4 regions of the Methylobacterium sp. Gmos1 genome follow, and region 2 is predicted to be linked to each of the others. Evidence: predicted binding sites of a transcription regulator. Region 2 holds the regulator's gene; each other region holds the start of a gene.
The links. Region 2 encodes LexA, which represses DNA repair genes until DNA is damaged. Its sites were predicted from a motif close to TGTTCNNNNTGTGTTCNG; they were not measured.
Positions count from the first base shown of each region.

Region 1: the regulator LexA is predicted to act here: its motif matches at 3,737-3,754, upstream of ACS5PV_RS18415 (ATP-dependent helicase).
Region 3: the regulator LexA is predicted to act here: its motif matches at 1,222-1,239, upstream of ssb (single-stranded DNA-binding protein).
Region 4: the regulator LexA is predicted to act here: its motif matches at 2,469-2,486, upstream of ACS5PV_RS14600 (DUF3072 domain-containing protein).

Region 1 is NZ_JBSNCC010000009.1:77,022-82,364, forward strand. Features, by position in the region: gene ACS5PV_RS18390 (L,D-transpeptidase) at 1-568, shown strand, start outside; gene ACS5PV_RS18395 (GIY-YIG nuclease family protein) at 707-1,000, shown strand; gene ACS5PV_RS18400 (FAD-binding oxidoreductase) at 1,167-2,585, opposite strand; gene ACS5PV_RS18405 (thioesterase family protein) at 2,816-3,379, shown strand; gene ACS5PV_RS18410 (hypothetical protein) at 3,383-3,631, opposite strand; gene ACS5PV_RS18415 (ATP-dependent helicase) at 3,766-5,343, shown strand, end outside.
Region 2 is NZ_JBSNCC010000024.1:41,097-46,439, forward strand. Features, by position in the region: gene ACS5PV_RS28670 (molybdopterin-dependent oxidoreductase) at 1-527, shown strand, start outside; gene ACS5PV_RS28675 (NCS2 family permease) at 518-1,873, shown strand; gene lexA (transcriptional repressor LexA) at 2,321-3,058, opposite strand; gene uvrB (excinuclease ABC subunit UvrB) at 3,346-5,343, opposite strand, start outside.
Region 3 is NZ_JBSNCC010000015.1:68,060-73,402, reverse strand. Features, by position in the region: gene ssb (single-stranded DNA-binding protein) at 490-1,071, opposite strand; gene ACS5PV_RS23885 (O-acetylhomoserine aminocarboxypropyltransferase/cysteine synthase family protein) at 1,369-2,658, opposite strand; gene ACS5PV_RS23880 (response regulator) at 2,684-3,043, opposite strand; gene ACS5PV_RS23875 (sensor histidine kinase) at 3,312-4,484, opposite strand; gene ACS5PV_RS23870 (O-acetylhomoserine aminocarboxypropyltransferase) at 4,729-5,343, opposite strand, start outside.
Region 4 is NZ_JBSNCC010000006.1:169,819-175,161, forward strand. Features, by position in the region: gene ACS5PV_RS14585 (response regulator) at 1-524, opposite strand, end outside; gene ACS5PV_RS14590 (MarR family winged helix-turn-helix transcriptional regulator) at 521-1,159, opposite strand; gene ACS5PV_RS14595 (branched-chain amino acid aminotransferase) at 1,386-2,273, shown strand; gene ACS5PV_RS14600 (DUF3072 domain-containing protein) at 2,499-2,765, shown strand; gene ACS5PV_RS14605 (Flp family type IVb pilin) at 3,054-3,248, shown strand; gene ACS5PV_RS14610 (LysR substrate-binding domain-containing protein) at 3,267-4,139, opposite strand; gene ACS5PV_RS14615 (DUF1127 domain-containing protein) at 4,297-4,626, shown strand; gene ACS5PV_RS14620 (CoA transferase) at 5,072-5,343, shown strand, end outside.

The DNA of each region.
Region 1 (5,343 bases), on a different contig from region 2:
GCCGCGGCGCCTCGTGAAGCCGATCCTGGCGATGACCGCCCTGCTGGCCCTGGCCGCGCCGGCCCAGGCCATCGGCCTGCTCGAGCGTGGGCCGATCGCCGACTTCCTGACGGTGTTCCGCCAGCAGGGCGTGCCGCGCCAGACCATCGGCTGGAACAGCCCCTACAAGCCCGGCACGGTGGTGATCTCCACCAGCCAGCGCCGGCTCTACTACATCCTGCCGAACCAGGAGGCCGTGCAGTACGGCGTCGGCGTCGGCCGCGAGGGCTTCTCCTGGGCCGGCACCAAGACGGTGACGATGAAGAAGGAGTGGCCGTCCTGGCGCCCGCCCGAGCAGATGATCAAGCGCCGCCCCGACCTGCCGCGCTACATGGCCGGCGGCAACGACAACCCGCTGGGCGCGCGCGCGCTCTACCTCGGCTCGTCGCTCTACCGCATCCACGGCTCGAACGAGCCGGAGACGATCGGGGCTGCGGTGTCCTCGGGCTGCATTCGCATGACCAACCGGGACGTGATCGACCTGTATGATCGCGTGAAGGTGGGGACGAAGGTGGTGGTGTTGCCGTAGGATTTGTTCATTTCGGGTGCGAGGCGGCGGTGTCAGCGTTTATGCTGGCATGTTGAGCCGCTTCGCGGCACTTCTTGTGCTGGATCGCGGATCTCCTTCCGCTTACGCTGCAGTCGTCCGGGAAAGGGCGGTGTGCGCATGGCGAAGGGCGGCTTCGTCTACATGCTGGCGAGCGGGCGCAACGGTACGCTCTATCTCGGATCGACGGTCGATCTGTGCCGGCGCATCTATGAGCATCAGCAGGCCTACACGCCCGGATTCACGACTCGATACGGTATATTGGACTTGGTCTGGTACGAGCGGTACGAACTCATCACCGACGCCCGCCACCGCGAATATGCGCTCAAGAAATGGCGCCGCGCCTGGAAGATCGGGCTGATCGAAGCCATGAATCCCGACTGGCGCGACCTCTCGGTCGATCTCAACAGCTGAGCAAACCAACTGAATCACACCCGCCCTTTTCCCGGACGACTGTAGCGAAGACGACTGTAGCGAAGCGGAAGGAGATCCGGGATCCAGCACAAGAAGCGCCGCGAAGCGGCTCAATAGCCGGCGCAAACGCCGACGAAGCCGCTTCGCTCCAGGAAGGACGCGTGACCTAAACCACCACGACCTTCCCCGGGTTCATGATGTTGTCCGGATCGATCGCCCGCTTGAGCGTCCGCATCAGATTCAGCGCCTCCGGCCCGTGCTCCAGCTCCATGAAGCGCATCTTCTTCTGGCCGATGCCGTGCTCGCCGGTGCAGGTGCCCTCCATGGCGATGGCCCGGGCGACCAGGCGCTCGATGAAGCCGGTGACCCGGGCGATCTCGTCGGGATCGTCCATCATCACGAGCGGCGAGGTGTGGAAGTTGCCGTCGCCGACATGCCCGGCGATCGGCGCGGTGATGCCGCTCTCGACGATGTCGCGCTTGGTCTCGTCGACGCATTCGGCGAGCCGCGAGATCGGCACGCAGACGTCGGTGGCGATGACCCGCGCGCCCGGCCGCATGCCGACCGCGGCCCAGTACACGTCGTGGCGGGCCTGCCACAGGCGCGTGCGGTCCTCCGCCTTGGTCGCCCACTCGTAGGGACCGCCCTCGAATTCGGCGGCGATCTCGCCGAAGCGCTCGGCCTGCTCGCGCACGCTGGCGTCGGAACCGTGGAACTCGACCAGCAGCAGCGGGGTCTCGGGCAGCGTCAGCTTCGAGTAGGCGTTGCAGGCCGCAACCTGGACCTCGTCGAGGAGTTCGATCCGCGCCACCGGCAGGCCGGACTGGATCGTCACGATGACCGCGTCGCAGGCCGCCTTGATGCTCGGGAACGGGCAGACGCCGGCCGAGATCGCCTCCGGGATGCCGGCGAGCTTGAGGGTCAGTTCGGTAATGATGCCGAAGGTGCCCTCCGAGCCCACCATCAGCCGGGTCAGGTCGTAGCCGGCCGAGGTCTTGCGGGCGCGCGGGCTGGTGCGGACGACGTCGCCGTTCGGCATCACGGCGGTGAGCGACAGGACGTTGTCCTTCATCGTGCCGTAGCGCACCGCGTTGGTGCCCGACGCCCGCGTCGCCGCCATGCCGCCGAGGGACGCGTCGGCGCCCGGATCGATCGGGAAGAACAGGCCCTGGTCGCGCAGGTGCTCGTTCACCGCCTTGCGGGTCACGCCGGGCTGGACCACGCAGTCGAGGTCCTCGGCATGGACCGCCAGCACCTTGTTCATGCTGGTCATGTCGATCGAGATGCCGCCGAACGGCGCGTTGACGTGGCCCTCGAGCGAGGTGCCGGTGCCGAAGGCGATGACCGGCATCTTGTGGGCGGCGCAGACGCGCACGATCGCCTGCACGTCCTCGGTGCTCTCGGCATAGACCACCGCGTCCGGCGGCTGGTTGGCGACCCAGGTCAGGGTGCTGCCATGCTGCTCGCGCACCGCCTGCGAGGTGACGACGCGGTTGCCGAACTGCGCCATCAGCTCGCGGATCACGGCGTCCACCGTCTCCGGGCTCGGGCGCTGGCGCGACGGGGTGGGGCTCTGGGCGTTCATGGCGGATCTCCCGGGCGGGGTTCTGGCGGCCGGGCGGCCCGGCCTTTTGCCGGTCACTCTAGCAGCCGTGTCCCGGCCGGCATATCCGGGCGCCCGGTCACGGAGAAGTGCGCTGGACGGCCGCCACCTTGCCCCAATGTGCAACACATCCGGGGATGCATCCCTCCTCCCGACGTGGTACGTGCCAGGGCGCCCTTGTCATCCCGCCCGCGCTCACCGGGAGCCCCACAATGGCTGACGACCGTCCCGCCTCGGTCTTCTTCTTCGCGCCGTTCGTGTCGTCCACGATGGCGATCGAGCCGGGCTGGATCGACTACAACGGCCACCTCAACATGGCCTACTACCACGTCCTGTTCGACCGGGCGGTGGACGAGGCGTTCGGCGTCGTCGGCCTCGGGCCCGACTACATGGAGACCGGGCGCGGCACGACCTTCGCGGCCGAGGTCCACGTGCGCTACCGCCGCGAGCTGATGCTCGACGATCCCGTGCGGGTGACGCTGCAACTCATCGCCTTCGACGAGAAGCGGATCCACTTCTACTCCGAGATCCGCCACGCCACCGAGGGCTGGGTCGCCGCCACCTCCGAGAACCTCGCCCTCCACGTCGATCCGATGACGCGGCGCGTGGCACCGTTCCCGGAGGACATCCAGGCCAACCTCTCGGTCATGCTCGGCTCGCATGCCCGGCTGCCGCGGCCCGACGACCTCGGCCGGGTGATCGGCATCCCGGCCCGCGGCCACCCGCGCCCGGAGGCGATCGCCTTCGCGGCCGCCGGCGCCCGCGTCCGGCACTGAGGTTCAGCGCCGCGGGACGATCGGTACCGGCGCCGGCGGCGGCGTGACCTGCTGGCTGCGGATCTGGCCCTGGAGCTGGTTGGTCTCGAACCGGTTCTGCTGCTGGATACCCCGCGTCTCGGCGCCGGACGAGATCGAGCGGTTGATGCCCTCGACGGCCTGCTGCGAGCGGTTGGCGGGTACCTGGTTCTGCGCCAGCGCCGGCAGCGGCGCCGCGGCGAGCGCGAGGATGAGGAGAGCGTGGGCGCGCATCGGGGTCCTTTCCCTGTGGGAGCCGTTGGTCGCGGGGACGACGCCGTGGCTCTCGCAAGGTTCCGGCCCCGTCCCCGAGACGTATGCGCCCGCCGCCCTCGACGCCGTTCGCGTTTTGGTCCAGTGATGCGGGCATGACTCGCGACATCCCGGTCGGGACCGCCCCCACCTCGATCTCCGCCCGCGCCCGCGCCGCCGTGGTGCCCCAGGACGCGTCCTACCTCACGGGGCTCAACCCCGAGCAGCGCCGCGCCGTCGAGGCGACGGACGGGCCGGTGCTGGTGCTCGCCGGTGCCGGCACCGGCAAGACGCGGGTGCTGACCACCCGCATCGCCCACCTGATCGCCACCGGCCGCGCCCGGCCCTTCGACATCCTGTCGGTGACCTTCACCAACAAGGCCGCCCGGGAGATGAAGGAGCGCATCGGCGCGCTGATCGGCCCGGCCGGGGAGGGGATGCCGTGGCTCGGCACCTTCCACGCCATCGGCACCAAGATCCTGCGCCGCCACGCCGAACTGGTGGGCCTGCGCTCCGACTTCACGATCCTCGGCACCGACGACCAGCTGCGGCTCCTGAAGCAGGTGATCGCCGCGGCCGACCTCGACGAGAAGCGCTGGCCCGCCCGCAGCCTCGCCGGCACCATCGACGGCTGGAAGAACCGCGGCCTCTCTCCTGAGCAGGTGCCGGCGGGCGAGGCCTCGGCCTTCGGCTTCGGCAAGGGGGGCGCGCTCTACGCCGCCTACCAGGAGCGGCTGAAATCCCTCAACGCGGTCGATTTCGGCGACCTCTTGCTGCTGTGCCTGAAGCTGTGGCGCGAGAATCCGGACGTGCTGGCGAACTACCAGCAGCGCTTCCGCTACATCCTGGTCGACGAGTACCAGGACACCAACGTTGCCCAGTACCTCTGGCTGCGCCTGCTCGCGCAAGGCCACCGCAACGTCGCCTGCGTCGGCGACGACGACCAGTCGATCTACGGCTGGCGCGGCGCCGAGGTCGACAACATCCTGCGCTTCGAGCACGATTTCCCCGGTGCCCTGGTGGTGCGGCTGGAGAACAACTACCGCTCGACCGGCCACATCCTCGCCGCCGCCTCGGTGCTGATCGCCCACAACGAGGGGCGCCTCGGCAAGACCCTGCGCACCGACAGCCCGGAGGGCGAGAAGGTCACGGTCACCGGCGCCTGGGATTCGGAGGAGGAGGCGCGCCTCGTCTGCGAGGAGATCGAGAGCCTCCAGGCCAAGGGCCACAAGCTCTCCGAGATCGCCGTGCTGGTGCGGATCTCGGCGCAGATGCGCGAGATCGAGGACCGCTTCGTCCAGCTCGGCCTGCCCTACCGGGTGGTGGGCGGTCCGCGCTTCTACGAGCGGGCCGAGATCCGCGACGCGCTGGCGTATCTGCGCATCGTCGCCAACGGCTCCGACGACCTCGCCTTCGAGCGGATCTTCAATACGCCGAAGCGCGGCCTCGGCGACGCGACGCTCCAGGCGCTGCACGGGCTCGCCCGCCGCGCCAAGGTGCCGCTGCTCCAGGCGGCGCGCATGATGAGCGAGACCGAGGAGCTGAAGCCCAAGCCCCGCTCGACCGTCCGCGCCCTGTGCCAGAGCTTTTCCCGCTGGGCCAAGCTCTTGGAGGACCAGCCGCACACCGAGGTGGCGCAGACGATCCTGGAGGAATCCGGCTACACCGAGATGTGGCAGAAGGAGCGCACCGCC
Region 2 (5,343 bases):
TGGCCGATCTCGGCCCCGCCGAGGCGTCGGGGCGGGCCGACGGCACGCCGCGCTCGGTAGCGTTCAACGTCCAGGGCTTCCAGGTCGCGGTGCATCCCGCGAGCGGCGAGGTGCGCATCCTGCGAAGCGTCCACGCCGCCGACGCGGGGCGGGTGATGAACCCGGTGCAGTGCCGCGGCCAGATCGAAGGCGGCGTCGCCCAGGCGCTCGGTGCCGCGCTCTACGAGGACCTGGCGATCGATGAGGCGGGCCGGGTCGCGACCCCGTCCTTCCGCACCTACCACATCCCGGCCATCGCCGACGTGCCCCGCACCGAGGTGATCTTCGCCGACACCCACGATGCGGTCGGGCCGCTCGGCGCCAAGTCGATGAGCGAGAGCCCGTTCAACCCCGTGGCGGCGGCGCTCGCCAACGCCATCCGGGACGCGACCGGCGCGCGGCTGACCGCGACGCCGTTCGCGCCCGACCGGATCTACCGACAGACCAGCGACGCAACCCACAGCGGTGAGGAGGAGAGATGGACCTGAAGCGCGACGACCGCCTGACCAGGCCGGCGGGACCTTCCGGAGGCGGTTTCCTGGAGCGCACCTTCGCGCTCTCGGCCCACGGTACGACCGTCCGCACGGAGCTGCTCGCGGGGCTGACCACCTTCCTGACGATGGCCTACATCGTCTTCGTCAACCCCAACATCCTGGGCGACGCCGGGATGCCGAAGGGCGCGGTGTTCGTCGCCACCTGCCTCGTCGCGGCGATCGGCTCGCTCGTGATGGCGTTCTACGCCAACTACCCGATCGCGCTCGCCCCCGGCATGGGGCTCAACGCCTACTTCGCCTACGTGGTGGTGCTCCAGATGGGCTACACCTGGCAGGCGGCGCTCGGCGCGGTGTTCATCTCCGGCCTGCTCTTCATGGTCGTCACGCTGACGGGCCTGCGCCGGATCATCGTCGAGGGCATCCCGCGATCGATGCGCATCGCCATCACGGTCGGCATCGGGCTGTTTCTGGCGATCATCGCGCTGAAGAGCGCCGGCGTGGTGGCGGCGAGCCCGGCGACCTTCGTCACGCTCGGCGACCTGCACAAGCCGAGCACGGTGCTGGCGGTGCTGGGCTTCCTGATCGTCGCGGTGCTCTCGGTGCGCAAGGTGCGCGGCGCGCTGCTCGCCGGCATCCTGACGGTCACGGCGTTGAGCTTCGTCGTCGCCGACAACACCTTCCAGGGCGTCGCCTCGCTGCCGCCGTCGATCGCCCCGACCCTGTTTGCCCTCGACATCACCGGCGCGCTGTCGGGCGGCCTGCTCAACGTGATCCTGGTGTTCTTCCTCGTCGAACTGTTCGACGCCACCGGCACGCTGATGGGCGTCGCGAACCGCGCCGGGCTCCTCACCGAGGGCAAGATGGAGCGCCTCGACAAGGCCCTGATGGCGGATTCGTCGTCGATCTTCGTCGGCTCGCTGCTGGGCACGTCGAGCACCACGGCGTACCTGGAGAGCGCGTCCGGCGTCGAGGAGGGCGGCCGTACCGGGCTCACCGCCGCGACGGTGGCGGTCCTGTTCCTCGCCTGCCTGTTCTTCGCCCCGCTCGCCGGCTCGGTCCCGGCCTACGCCACGGCGCCGGCCCTATTCTACGTCGCCTGCCTGATGCTGCACGAGCTGGTCGATCTAGACTGGGACGACCTGACCGAGGTGCTGCCGGCCTGCGTCACGGCGCTTTTGATGCCGTTCACCTACTCGATCGCCAACGGCGTCGCCTTCGGCTTCATCACCTACGCGGTGATCAAGCTGCTCACCGGACGCTTCCGCGACGTGAAGCCGGTGGTGTGGGTGATCGCCGGCGTGTTCCTGTTCAAGTTCGTGGCGACGGGCAGCGCGCACTAACGGGCACCGCCGCCCCCTGAACCCTCCCCCTCTGCGGGGGAGGGTGGCCCCCGAAGGGGGTCGGGAGAGGGGACGCCGCTTCCGGATATGGTGGAGCCGTCGTGAAGGGCGCCCACTGGAACAGCGTCGCGCTACCCCTCTCCCGCCCGGCATCCGCCGGGCACTCTCCCCCGCAGAGGGCAGGGTTGTCCGGGAAAAGAAGTGGCGCGTCTCCCCTCTCCCGTATGGGAGAGGGGCCGGGAGTGAGGGTGGCTCGGCTCCCGTGTAAAGCTGAAAGTGTCGAGCTGCACAGCTCAACTGTTCAGGATTATTGCGGAAGCCGAGCCACCCTCACCCCTATCCCTCTCCCACACGGGAGAGGGGATCCCGCGCTTGATTTTAAAGAAGTTTTCCCCGGACAGCCCTGCGCAGAGGGGGGAGAGTTCGGGCGCCATTCCCGGGAAGGTCTCAGTACTTCCGCACCAGGCTCACCAGCCTTCCCTGGATCCGCACCCGGTCCGGCCCGAGCACCCGGGTCTCGTAGGCCGGGTTGGCGGCCTCCAGCGCGATCGAGGAGCCGCGGCGGCGCAGGCGCTTGAGGGTCGCCTCCTCGTCGTCGATCAGCGCCACGATGATGTCGCCGGTATTGGCGGTCTCCTGGCGGCGGATCACCACGAGGTCGCCGTCGAGGATGCCGGCCTCGATCATCGAGTCGCCGCGCACTTCGAGCGCGTAGTGCTCGCCGCTGGCCAGGAAGTCCGGCGACATCGCCACCGTGCGGCTCTGGCTCTGGATCGCCGAGATCGGCGTACCGGCGGCGATCCGGCCCATCACCGGCACGCTGACCGAGTGGCCGTTCTCGTCCGAGGCCGTCGCCATCGCCGGGATGCCGGCGGGCCGCTTCGGCTCGTGGGCGCGCCCGCCCTCGACCACGCTGGGGTTGAACCGCACCACCTCGGCGCTCGGCGCGGCCTGCGCCGGCCCCGTCACCGTGTCGGGCAGGCGGATCACCTCGATCGCCCGGGCCCGGTTCGGCAGGCGGCGCAGGAAGCCGCGCTCCTCGAGCGCCGTGATCAGGCGGTGGATGCCCGACTTCGACTTGAGATCGAGGGCGTCCTTCATCTCGTCGAAGGACGGGGGTACGCCCGTCTCGCGCATTCTCTGCTGAATGAAGCGGAGCAGGTCCAACTGCTTACGCGTGAGCATGTGACACTCTCATCCCCGCGCTGGCGCGCTCCGGAAACAAATCGCGAACATGGTAAGCGTTCCGCAAGTGTTCCGCAAGCGGGTCCGCACCTGCGGCGCGAGAACACAGCAGAACGAGGACATCGCGGCCAGTTCGGGCGCGGCCGGGCATGCAAAGCGGGCGGTGCGACCGGCCGGACGACGATGCGCCAGCGGCGGACGGGCGCCGGCTCCCGAGCGAGGAGGAGTTCGGCGGTCGCGCAGGACGGCCGGCGGACGTGGGAGCGATCGACCTCGATCGAGGAGGATCACCCCCGCCCCTTGCGCCCCTTGTATTTCGGCCGCTGGCCCGGAAAGCCTTGCGTCGAGCGGCCGGTCGGGCGCTCGGCGTAGGTGAAGGGCACCTCGCGGTCGGTGCCCGGGCCCATGTCGTCGAGGTCGGGCTCGCGGATGCGGGTGCCCTCGTCGGAGGTGCCCTTGCCGCCCGGCCCGTAGCCCAGGGGCTCCGCGCCGCGCCGCTTGCGCTTGGCGCCGAAGCGGCCGGCCTCGCGCTCGACCTCGGCCTGCTCGGCCATCGGGTCGTCGGCGATGGCGAGCTCGGTCGCCTGGAGCCGCTTGAGTTCGTCGCGAAGCCGCGCCGCCTCCTCGAAGTCGAGATCGGCGGCGGCCGTCCGCATCCGCTTCTCGAGGTCGGCCATCACCGCCTTGAGGTTGTGGCCGACCGTGACGGCGGACTTGGCCAAGCCCGTATCGACCTGGACGTGGTCGCGCTCGTAGACGCTCTCCAGGATGTCCGAGATGTTGCGCTTCACGCTCTGCGGCGTGATGCCGTGCTCCTCGTTGTAGGCGAGCTGCTTCTTGCGCCGGCGCTCGGTCTCGGCCATCGCCCGCTCCATCGAGCCGGTGATGTGGTCGGCGTAGAGGATGCAGCGGGCCTCGGCGTTGCGGGCGGCCCGGCCGATGGTCTGGATCAGCGAGGTCTCGGAGCGCAGGAATCCTTCCTTGTCGGCGTCGAGGATGCCGACGAGGGCGCATTCCGGGATGTCGAGGCCCTCGCGCAGGAGGTTGATGCCGATGAGCACGTCGAAGGCGCCGAGGCGCAGGTCGCGGATGATCTCGATGCGCTCCAGGGTGTCGATGTCGGAGTGCATGTAGCGCACCCGCACGCCGTTCTCGTGCAGGTACTCGGTCAGGTCCTCGGCCATGCGCTTGGTGAGCGTCGTCACGAGCGTCCGGTAGCCGGCGGCGGCGACCTCCTTCACTTCCCCCAGAAGATCATCGACCTGGGAGCGGGCCGGGCGCACCTCGATGACGGGATCGACGAGGCCGGTCGGACGGATGACCTGCTCGGCGAAGACGCCGCCGGTCTGCTCCAGCTCCCACTTCGCGGGCGTCGCCGAGACATGGATCGATTGCGGGCGCATCGCGTCCCATTCCTCGAACCGCAACGGGCGGTTGTCGAGGCAGGAGGGCAGCCGGAAGCCGTACTCGGCGAGCGTCGCCTTGCGGCGGAAGTCGCCCCGGTACATGCCGCCGATCTGCGAGACCGTGACGTGGCTCTCGTCGGTGAAGACCAGCGCGTTGTCGGGCAGGTACTCGAACAGGGTCGGCGGCGGCTCGCCGGGCTTGCGGCCGGTGAGGTAGCGCGAATAGTTCTCGATGCCGTTGCAGGCCCCCGTCGCCTCGATCATCTCGAGGTCGAAGGTGCAGCGCTGCTCCAGGCGCTGCGCCTCGATCAGCCGGCCCATCCGGGTCAGCTCCTCGACCCGCCACTTCAGCTCGTCCTTGATGCCCTTGACCGCCTGCTGGAGTGTCGGGCGCGGCGTGACGTAGTGGCTGTTGGCGTAGACCTTGACGAACTTGAGCGTGTTGAGGGTCTTGCCGGTGAGCGGATCGAACTCGGAGATCGCCTCGATCTCGTCGCCGAACAGACCGATGCGCCAGCCGCGGTCTTCCAGGTGGGCCGGCCACAGCTCGATCACGTCGCCGCGGACCCGGAAGGTGCCGCGGGCGAAGTCGGACTGGATGCGCTTGTATTGCAGCGCCACCAGGTCGGCGACGAGTTGGCGCTGCTCGATCTTCTCGCCGAGGCTGACGGTGAACGACATCGCCGTGTAGGTCTCGACCGAGCCGATGCCGTAGATGCACGAGACCGAGGCGACGATGATGACGTCGTCGCGCTCCAGGAGCGCCCGGGTGGCGGAGTGGCGCATCCGGTCGATCTGCTCGTTGATCGACGACTCCTTCTCGATGAAGGTGTCGGAGCGCGGCACATAAGCCTCGGGCTGGTAATAGTCGTAGTACGA
Region 3 (5,343 bases), on a different contig from region 2:
CCGCTGGGGACGGCGTGGCGCAGATGTCGACAGCGTCATCCCCGTTGAATGCCGCCGGTGACATGATGCGGGAGCGACGAGCGACTGCCGTGCGGGGATGGGACGAACGGGAGATTGCGCTTTCTCAAGGTCATCCCGGCGGTGCCGTGCGCAACCCGGAATTGGAAAGGTGTTCAGGGTGTGGATCGGCACCGCCGGCTTCCGGAGGCCGTTCCGAGAGCCTGTCTGATCGGCTCTTGCAGGATTGCCACTCTCCGCGTCATTCCGGGCTCCGGTTTCGCGGCCCCGGAATGACGCGGAGAGTATCAAGACTGTCGAGACAACAGGCACAGGCGCTCACCACCGTACGCGCCGAGCCGGTGATCGGTCCAAGTCGACCGATAGCTCGCCCCGACAGCCCGCTCCTCAAAACGCCGGCACCGCCCGATCGCATGGCGACCGGACGGTGCTCCCTGGTCTCAACCCTTCGCCGTATCGCCGGCGAGCGCCCTAGAACGGGATGTCGTCGTCCAGGTCGTCATAGCGCTTCTGGTTGCCGCCGCCGCCGGAGGAGGCCGGGCGCCGCTCGCCGCCGGAGGACGAGGAACGTCCGCCGCTGCTACGACCACCGCCGCCACCGCCACCGCCGTAATCGCCGCCGCGGCTGATCTGGCCGCCGCCCATTCCGCCGCCCATGTCGTCGGCGCCCATCTCGGCCATGCCGCCCTCGGACCCGCCGCCGCGGCCGTCGAGGATCGTCAGCTCGCCGCGGAAGCGCTGGAGCACGATCTCGGTCGTGTACTTCTCGACGCCGGACTGGTCCTGCCACTTGCGGGTCTGGAGCTGGCCCTCGACGTAGACCTTCGAGCCCTTGCGCAGGTACTGCTCGGCGACGCGGGCCAGGTTCTCGTTGTAGATCACGACCGAGTGCCACTCGGTCTTCTCCTTGCGCTCGCCGGACGCCTTGTCCTTCCAGGACTCGGACGTCGCGAGGCGCAGGTTCACCACCGGATCGCCGGAGGCCAGCCGGCGGGTCTCGGGGTCGCGCCCGAGATTGCCCACCAGGATCACCTTGTTCACGCTGCCCGCCATCACGCTCTCCTCTCGTTCCATCTCACTCGGGCGCATGCCCGGCCGACGCCGCGGAACCGCTTCGGTCGCGCGAGTTGGGCCGAACAGGCCGGGACCGGCAAGGGGAGGGGGCCGCTTGTGCCCGAAACACACATCGCCGGGGCCGGGGCGTGTTCTACATTTGTTCGGGCCATGAGGCAAGCGCCGCCCGGGATCGGTCCGGACGGCGCGGGGGCTCGGTGTCTCTCGTAAAATTCCCGATCACCGGCGTCGCCCGACATGGCAGCGCCAGCGCAGAGGGAGTCCTGTGAGGTGCGCTCAGCCGAGCGCGTCGAGCGACTGCGCCACGTCGGCGATGAGATCCTCGACCGATTCGAGCCCGATCGACAGGCGCACGGTGTCGGGGCCGACCCGGGCGGCCTCCTTGTCGGCGGCGGGGAGCTGGCGGTGGGTCGTGGTCGCCGGGTGGATCGCCAGGGACTTGATCTCGCCGATGTTGACGAGGTGCGAGATCAGGTTGAGCCCGGTGATGAATGTCTGCGCCGCCGCCTCGCCGCCCTTGAAGCCCACCGTGAAGATCGAGCCCGCGCCCATCGGCGCGTAGTGGTTCGCCACCGCTTCGCCAGGCTGGCCCGGCAGCGACGGGTAGCTCACCCAGGCCACCTTCGGATGGTCCTTGAGGAAGGCCGCGACGGCTCGCGCGTTCGCGCAGTGGCGTTCCATGCGCAGGGGCAGGGTCTCGGTGCCGGTGAGCGTCAGGAAGGCGTTCATCGGCGACAGGCCGGGGCCGAGGTCGCGCAGGCCGAACAGCCGGCAGGCGGTGGCGAAGGAGGTCTCGGGGAAGCGCTCGGAGACGACCAGGCCCTCGTAGTCGGGCCAGGGCTCGTTGATGAGGTTGTAGCGACCGGTCGCCTTCCAGTCGAAGCGGCCGGCATCGCAGACGATGCCGCCGATCACCGTGCCGGAGCCCGACAGGAACTTCGAGGTCGAGTGGACGACGATGTCGGCGCCGTGCTCGATCGGCCGGATCAGGGCCGGGGAGGCGAGCGTGTTGTCGACGACGAGCGGCAGGCCGTGCCGGTGCGCCACCGCGGCGACGCCCTCGAGGTCGATGACGGTGCCGCACGGGTTGACGATCGATTCGCAGACGATCGCCCGGGTCTTGTCGGTGATCGCGGACTCGAAGTCCTCGGGCGTCAGGCCGCGGGTGAATTGCGGCACGAGGTCGTAGCGCCCCTCCAGCCGGCGCATCAGCCCGAGCGAGCCGCCGAACAGCCGCGAGGAGGCGACGTAGGCGTCGCCCGACTGCATCAGGGTCATCAGCACGAGCAGCATCGCCGACTGGCCGGAGGCCACCGCCACCGCGGCCTTGGCGCCCTCCAGCGACGCGACCCGGCGCTCCAAAGCCGCCACGGTCGGGTTCGAGCCGCGGGAATAGGAGAAGCCCGTCGCCCGCATGGCGAAGATGTCGGCGGCCTGCTCGTTCGATTCGAACACGAAGCCGTTGGTGAAGTAGATCGGCTGCGCCCGGGCGCCGGTGGCCGGATCGGGGGCGGTGCCGGCATGGACCGCCCGGGTGGCGAAGTGCAGCTTGGTCGGATCGGTCATCGGGGTCGTCCGTGGAAGGGTCGGCTCAGGCGGCGCGGCGCACGGTGTCGTGGAGGGTGCGCACCAGGGCCGAGGGCGCGTAGGGCTTGGGGATGAAGCGCGCGCCCGGCGGCATGTCGTGCGGGCCGGGGCTGCCCATGCCGGAGACCACCAGCACCGGGATGCGCGGCCAGCGCCGGGAGACCAGGCGCGCGAGGGCAAAGCCGTTCATCGAGCCGAGCGGCATGTCGACGTCGGTCATCAGCACTTCGACGTCTGGCCGGCTCTCCAGCACCTTCAGCGCCTGGTCGGCGTGGGGCGCCTCCAGCACGGTGAAGCCGGCCTCCGCCAGGGTGTCGGCGGCCTCCATCAGCAGGAGGCCGTCATCCTCGACGAGGAGCACCACCGGCGCAGCGTCGCAAGACGCGTCCTGTGCGTCCTGTCGGGAGTCGTCCTGACGGGACGCCTGATCGTATCGGTCCAGGTCGGATGTCATCGCGGGCAATGCGGGCGGGAGCCAATGGTTGCGGCCGAAGCGTGCTGCCTATGGGTCCGCATCCCGTGGGTCAAGCGTGGCCGGGGAACGGCCGGGACGGCCGCGCGGTCGCATCCGGAGGACCATTCACGCCGTCTCGTCCAGGGGATTGCTCACGCCGTCCCGTCCAGGGGACCGCTCACGCGGTCCCGTCCTGCATCGCCGCGAGCGGCGCTTCGAGCTCCATCACCGCGCCCCCGGGGGGAAAGCGCAGGCTGACGCGGCCGCCGAAGCTGTGCACCAGGCTGCGCTCGATCAGCCGCGAGCCGAACCCGCCCCGGACCGGCGGCGCGACGGCTGGACCGCCGCTCTCGCGCCAGCACAGGCGCAGGACGGCCTGCGCGTCGTCCCCGGCGAGCTCCCAGGTGACGGCGACCCGGCCCGCCGGGCTCGACAGGGCGCCGTACTTCGCCGCGTTGGTGGCGAGCTCGTGCAGCATCAGGGACAGGGTCAGGACCGGGCGCGGCCCGAGGCTGACGGGGGGGCCGGCGGCGGAAAAGCGGCCGGTCACGGCGTCGAGGTGCGGCGCCATCGCGGCCTCGACCACCGCTGCGAGGTCTGCCTCCGCCCAGGCGCCGCGGATCAGCACGTCGTGCGCGTCGGACAGCGCCATCAGGCGGCCGTTGAACGCCTCCATCGCCGTGTCGATCGAGGTGGCGCTGCGCAGGGTCTGGGCTGCGACCGCCTGGACCAGTGCCAGGGTGTTCTTCAGCCGATGCGCCATCTCCTGCATCAGCAGCGCCTGCTGCTCCTCGGCGCGGTGCGCCTCGGTCACGTCGCGGGCGACCGCCAGCAGGCGCTCCGGCGCCCCGTCGAGCCCCTGGATCGGCGACACTACCACGTCCCACCAGCGCGGATCCTGGCCGCCCGAGGGGGCGCGGAAGCGGCCGGTACGCCCGGCCCGCGCGGCGGCGAGCGCCACCTCGGCGGCGGTCCGGTCGCCGGGCTCGGCCCAGGACGCCGCCCAGATCGTGCCGATCACGGCCTCGTCGGGCCGGCCCGCCGCGGCGCGGCCGCCCTCGCTCAGCCACTGCACCGTGCCGTCGAGGGCGAGGACCTGGATGCTGTCGCGGCTCGCCGCGAGCAGCCGGGCGGTGAAGGCCTCGCTCGCCCGCAGCCGCGCGTTCAGCTCCTCGGCGGTGGCGAGGCGCGCCTCCCATTCGGCGGCGGGGGCGGCCCCGGCCGGCCGACCGGGCGCGGCGTGGACGGCGCGCAGCAGGGCGCGCAGCCGGGCGGTCTCCTCGCGGATCGCGCGCTGGCGCGCGGTCTCCTCGCAGGAGGCGCGTTCGGCGTTGCCGTCGTGGGCGACCATCGCACCAGCCTCCAGACCCGTCCGGGCGGCATCCGTTCCGGCCGGCGCGAGTCGGCTCGCCCGGCGCCGAAACTGGACGAGGCCAGTAGATCACGGGAGCAGGCTTGGCTGCAATGCTTGGAGAAATTTTTCCCTGTCCGCCCTGCCACAGCGGCAGGTCGGCCGGCCGCGCGGATCGTCGCGGCCGCCAAGGGCGTCTAGATTATTCTCGTCGCCGAAGCGGCGACCGCTTCGGCGGGAGGCTTCAGGACAGGGCCTGGTCGAGGTCGGCGATCAGGTCGCGCGGGTCCTCGATGCCGATCGACAGGCGTACCACCTCCGGCCCGGCGCCGGCCCGGGTCTTCTGCTCGTCGGTGAGCTGGCGGTGAGTGGTCGAGGCCGGATGGATCACCAGCGAGCGCGTGTCGCCGATATTGGCGAGGTGCGAGAACAGCTTGAGGTTCGACACCAGGGCCACGCCGGCCTCGTAGCCGCCCTTGAGACCGAAGGTGAACACCGCGCCGGCGCCGTGCGGGCAGTAGCGCTTGTGCAGCTGATGGTAGCGGTCGGTCTCGAGGCCGGGATAGCTCACCCAGGCCACCGCCGGATGGCGGCTGAGGTGCTCGGCCACGGTCTTGGCGTTGTCGGAGTGGCGCTGCATCCGCAGCGGCAGGGTCTCGATGCCGTTGATGATGAGGAACGCGTTGAACGGCGACAAGGCCGGCCCGAGGTCGCGCAGGCCGAGCACCCGCACGGCGATGGCGAAGCCGAAATTCCCGAAGGTCTCGGAGAGCACCATGCCGGCATATTCCGGCCGCGGCTGCGACAGCATGGGGTAGCGCGCGTCGCCGGCCCAGTTGAACGAGCCGCCGTCGACGAT
Region 4 (5,343 bases), on a different contig from region 2:
TCGGAGAGGCGGATCGCCTCGTCGTCGCGGGTGAGCTCGCCGCGCTCGATGCGGAACTGGAACGGCCCGAAGCGCACCGCGTCGAGGGGGGCGGCCGTGCCGTCGGCGGGCCCGCGGGCGCTGCGGCGCAGGATGTTGTTGAGGCGCAGGATCAGCTCCCGCGGCTCGAAGGGCTTGGGGAGGTAGTCGTCGGCGCCGATCTCGAGCCCGGTGACCCGGTCGTTCGGGTTCGAGCGGGCGGTGAGCATCAGGATCGGTACGCTCGAGGTCAGGCGGATCTGGCGGGCGTAATCGAAGCCGGTCTCGCCCGGCATCATCACGTCGAGCACCACCGCGTCGAAGACGAGGCTGCGGCCGCGCGCCCGGGCCTCGGCGGCGCTGGCGGCCGCGGTGACGCGGTAGCCGTTCTCGCCGAGGAAGCGGGCGAGCAGGTCGCGCAGGCGGCGGTCGTCGTCGACCACCAGGATGTGGGGGGCGTGGTCGGGCAGCTCGGCCCGGGGGCTGAGGGCGGGACCGGCGCTCACGGGTGGGCCTCGCTCTCGGGCGCGGAGTTCTCGGCCGCGGGCGTCTCGGGCACGGGATTCTCGGGCGTGGAGTCGCCGCCGGCGAGGAGCCGGCGCACCGCCGCGCGCTCCTCCGGCTCGATCATCGCGAGGAGGAACCGGCTCGCCGGCTCGCGCAAGCCCGAGCCGGCCTCGTCCAGCGCCCGGCGGACCCGCCGGTCCTGGACGCCGGCGAGGCGCCGGGCGAGCTGGCGCCCTTGCGGCGTGCAGGTGAGGAGGCGGTGGCGGCGGTCGCTCGTGCCCGTCCGCTGCGCGATGTAGCCCTGCTCGATCAATTCCTTCAGCACCCGGTTCAGGCTCTGCTTGGTGATCCGCAGGATATCCAGGAGTTCGGCGATGGTGAGGCCGGGATGGCGGTCGACGAAGTGCAGCACCCGGTGGTGGGCGCGGCCGAAGCCGTACTCGGCGAGGATCCGGTCGGGATCGGCGACGAAGTCGCGATAGGCGAAGAACAGGAGCTCGATCAGGTCGTAGGCCGGGGCCTCGCCGGCGGTGCACGCATCATCGAGAGCGAGGTCTTGCTCGGAGGGGCCTTGCGCGGGCTTGTCCGGGGAGTAGCCTGCCTTCGGCAGGTCCTCGTTGGCGGCGTCCGGGATGGGGGCCGGACGGGTCCGGGCGGCCTGGGTCACGGGTCGCACCTCTTCGCGGGACCGGGCTTTCGGGAGCCCTCGTCATTTATGTCAGTCTTGTTGACATATCTCAGCCCCATTGATACCCGTCAACCCCGCCGGCGAAACGAACGTACGCCCCGCGCCCCGCTCAAGCACGAACGTTGCGCGAGAACCAGCCAGGCGGAAACGAACGCATACGAGGATCATCGTCATGTCCGTCATTCCCTTCGACCAGCGTGAAGGCCACATCTGGTTCGACGGCCGCATGGTGCCGTGGGCGGACGCGAAGATTCACGTACTCAGCCACGGCCTGCACTACGGCTCCAGCGTGTTCGAGGGCGAGCGCGCCTATGGCGGCGAGATCTTCAAGTGCACCGAGCATTCGCAGCGCCTGCGCCGCTCGGCCGAGCTCCTCGACTTCGAGGTCCCGTACTCGGTGGCCGAGATCGACGCCGCCAAGCGGCTGGTGCTGAAGGAGAGCGGCCTGCAGGACGCCTACCTGCGCCCGGTCGCCTGGCGCGGCTCGGAGATGATGGGCGTGTCGGCGCAACACAACACCATCCACCTCGCCATCGCGGCGTGGGAATGGCCGAGCTACTTCGACCCGGCGACCAAGATGAAGGGCATCCGCCTCGACCTCGCCGATTATCGCCGGCCCGATCCCCGCACCGCGCCCTCGGCCTCGAAGGCGGCGGGCCTGTACATGATCTGCACGATCTCCAAGCACCGGGCCGAGAACAAGGGCTACGCCGACGCCCTGATGCTCGACTGGGAGGACAACGTCGCCGAGTGCACCGGCGCCAACGTGTTCTTCGTGCAGAACGGGGTGATCCACACGCCGCAGGCCGACCGCTTCCTCAACGGCATCACCCGCCAGACCGTGATCGAGCTGGCGCGTCGCCGCGGCTACGAGGTGGTCGAGCGGCGCATCCGCCCCGAGGAGATGACGGGCTTCTCCGAGTGCTTCATCACCGGCTCGGCCGCCGAGGTCACCCCGGTCTCGGAGATCGCCCAGTACCGCTTCACCCCGGGCGCGATCACCAAGACCCTGATGGACGACTACAGCGCCGAGGTGCAGCCGCGGGCCAAGGCGGCGTGAAGGCGGCGTGAAGGCCGCCTGAACGGAGGCGGCCCGAGCCCCACCACGCGCGTGAACGAAGAGGCCCCGGGCGGGAGACCGCCCGGGGCCTTCGCATGTGCGGTGCTCGGCGGGGTTTTTTCGGTTTTGCGGGGACAAGCCTCGCCTGCGGCGCTCGGGCCGGGAACGCGGGCCGGGGCTTGCCCGTTGTCTGGCTGGAACATTCAGAGAACATGGGGAGCCCTCATGACTGCCAAGACCGCGACCAAGAAGGCCGAGACCGAGCACCACGAGACCGAGAACCCGAAGCAGGACCCGAAGGACACCTCGAACCGCATCAAGGACCCGAAGGACTGGACCACCGGCTCCGAGCCGATGACCGGTGCGCAGGCCTCCTATCTCAAGACCCTGGCCGAGCAGGCCAAGGACGACGAGGCCTTCGACCCCGATCTCGACAAGGCCGAGGCCTCGCAGCGCATCGACGCCCTGCGCAAGGAGACCGGCAAGGCCTGAGACGGGTCGCGTCCCGCCGCGCGGGACAGGGATCGCTCAAGCGCACGGGCGAGGCGCTGCTTCCTTTCTGTATTGGAGGAGCAGCGCCTCTTCTTTGTCTCAAACGCTTCTTGCGGAGAAGAATGACCGGCGCGAAGCCGAGACCTGGATGACGCTGCGTCCAGTAAGGATCGAATGTTCGCGCTCGCACCGCGTTGCAGATCGCGGCGTCGGATCAGTTGCGCGAATTAACCCCCGGGTGAGGATATCTCGCCTATCGTCCTGCGTGATGGGCCGGGAGAACTCGACGTGCGTGGCAGATCGCGGGTGACGGAGGCGCTCCGGCGGTTCCTGCGTGAGCAGTCGGGCGCGACAGCGATCGAGTACGCGATCATCGCGACCTTGATCTTCCTCGCGCTGACGAGCGCGCTCGCCGTTTACGGCAGCACGGCCGGCGGCCTGTACAGCAACCTCAGCAATCATGTCGGCACCGCCCTGCGCTGAAGGCGGGTCCTCGCTTCGTCACTCCGCCGCCAGCCCGAGATTGTCCAGGCATTGCCGGATCTGCCCGGCCAGGATGTCGGTGAGCGGGTTGGGCTCGCCCGTGCGGTAGCGCATCAGGCCGATGCGGATGACCGGCAGGGCGGCAAACCCATCCTGCGGCCCGAGCACCCGCATGCCCGGGCGCAGCGCGCTCTCGGGCAGCACCGAGACGGCGAGCCCCGCCAGCACCGCGGCCCCGACCGCGGTCGAGTTCCAGCTGACGAACAGGATCCGGCACTGCCGGCCCCCGCGCTCCAGCGCCTCGATCGCGGCCCGGCGCCAGTTGCAATCCGGCCGCCCGAGGGCGAGGGGCACCGGCTCCTCGCCATGGACGGCGTGGCGGCTCGATGTCACCCAGAGCAGCGCCTCGGTGCGGACCGTCTCGATGTTGCGCCGGCCCTTGGCCTCGGTGACGATGGCAAGGTCGATGTCGCCGTCGGCGATCCGCGCAGCCAGCATGTCGGTCGGCTCGCACACCACCGTCACCTCGGCCCGCGGATGGGTCCGGGCGAAGCGCGCGAGGATCTCCGGCAGGTAGCGGTCGGCATAGTCGTCGGGCAGGCCGAGGCGCACCCGGCCGGCGAGGTCGCCCTCGTCGAAGGTCGCCAGGCACTCGGTCTGGAGCCGCACGATGCGCCGGGCATAGTCGAGCAGGCGCTCGCCGTCGTCGGTCAGCCGCACGCCGCGGCCGGCCTTGGCGAAGATCTCGCGCCCGACCCGCTCCTCGAGCCGCTTCATCTGCATCGAGACGGCGGACTGGGTCTTGTTCACCGCCTCCGCCGCGCGGGTGAACGACCCGCTCTCGGCGATCGCCACCAGGGTCCGGAGCTGGTCGATGTCGAGGGGATGCACCGCGTCGCTCCGTCATCGATCTCTGCATCAATCCGCGTGATGTGACACATCTCAATCATTCGCTCAACGCATCGACCGAGCTGGGCTATGACGCTGGGGCGGACGAGCGCTGCCGGCTCACACGAGGTACGCCGAAAAGCTCCCGCCGGAGACCACGATGACGATCAGTTTCGCCCCCCTCTTCGGTGTCCTCTCGCTGGCGCTCGGCGCCGGCCGCAAGGCCGCGCAGATCGTGGCCCGGATCGTCACCCTGTGGATCAACCGCCGCGCCGCCTACCGCCTCGCCGAACTCGACGACCGGGCCCTGAAAGACATCGGCCTCACCCGCAACGACGTGCTCGGCGCCCTCGACCTGCCGTTCGCCCAGGACCCGACCGTGCCGCTGGTGCATCGACGCCGCGCCCGGCGCCAGTTGCCGCCGGTGGTGAGCGTGCGCCTCGCCGCCCGGGACGGGCGGGTGGTGGAGGGGCGGGCGCGGGAGGCGTGAGGCCTGCCTGCATCGTCTGATCCGGCGATCCGCACGAGAGCATTTTCCGACGAAGTGGATACCTGTTCGTCGGAGGTATGCGGCAAAACAAGAGCTTAGAGAGCTTCGCGATTGCAACGCGATCGTGAAGTGCTCCAGGGCCCCGGGTCCCTCCCTCGCCCGAGGGACGGGATCCGGGGCTCGTTGCTGTCGGCCTTCCGGAGGCGACAGGCGCCTCTGTCGCCCCAGGGCCGCGCGGCGGAGCCCGGGATCCACGGCCGGCGACGAGGCAGGACAAGTGGTGCACGTTTCGGCGTGCGGGACGACCGCGAGGTCCGTCGGCGTCCCATCGGGGCGGCAGCCTCGATGATCTTACGGCCTTTACCGCAGCGTCCACTGCCGTAAGCTCGGGCCTCACAATCAAGAAGAAGAATCGCTCGGGGCGGCAGCGCACGGGGAGGACGGCATGGTCAAGATCTTGGCGGGTCTGCGCATCGTCGAGGGGTCGGCCTTCGTCGCCGCTCCTCTCGCCGGCATGACGCTGGCGCAGATGGGCGCGGACGTGATCCGCTTCGACCGCATCCGCGGCGGGCTCGACCACGCGCGCTGGCCGGTGACCGACCAGGGCCGCAGCCTGTTCTGGGCCGGGCTCAACAAGGGCAAGCGCAGCCTCGCGGTCGACATGGCGACCCCGCGCGGCCAGGAAGTGGTGACCCGCCTGATCTGCCAGCCCGGCGA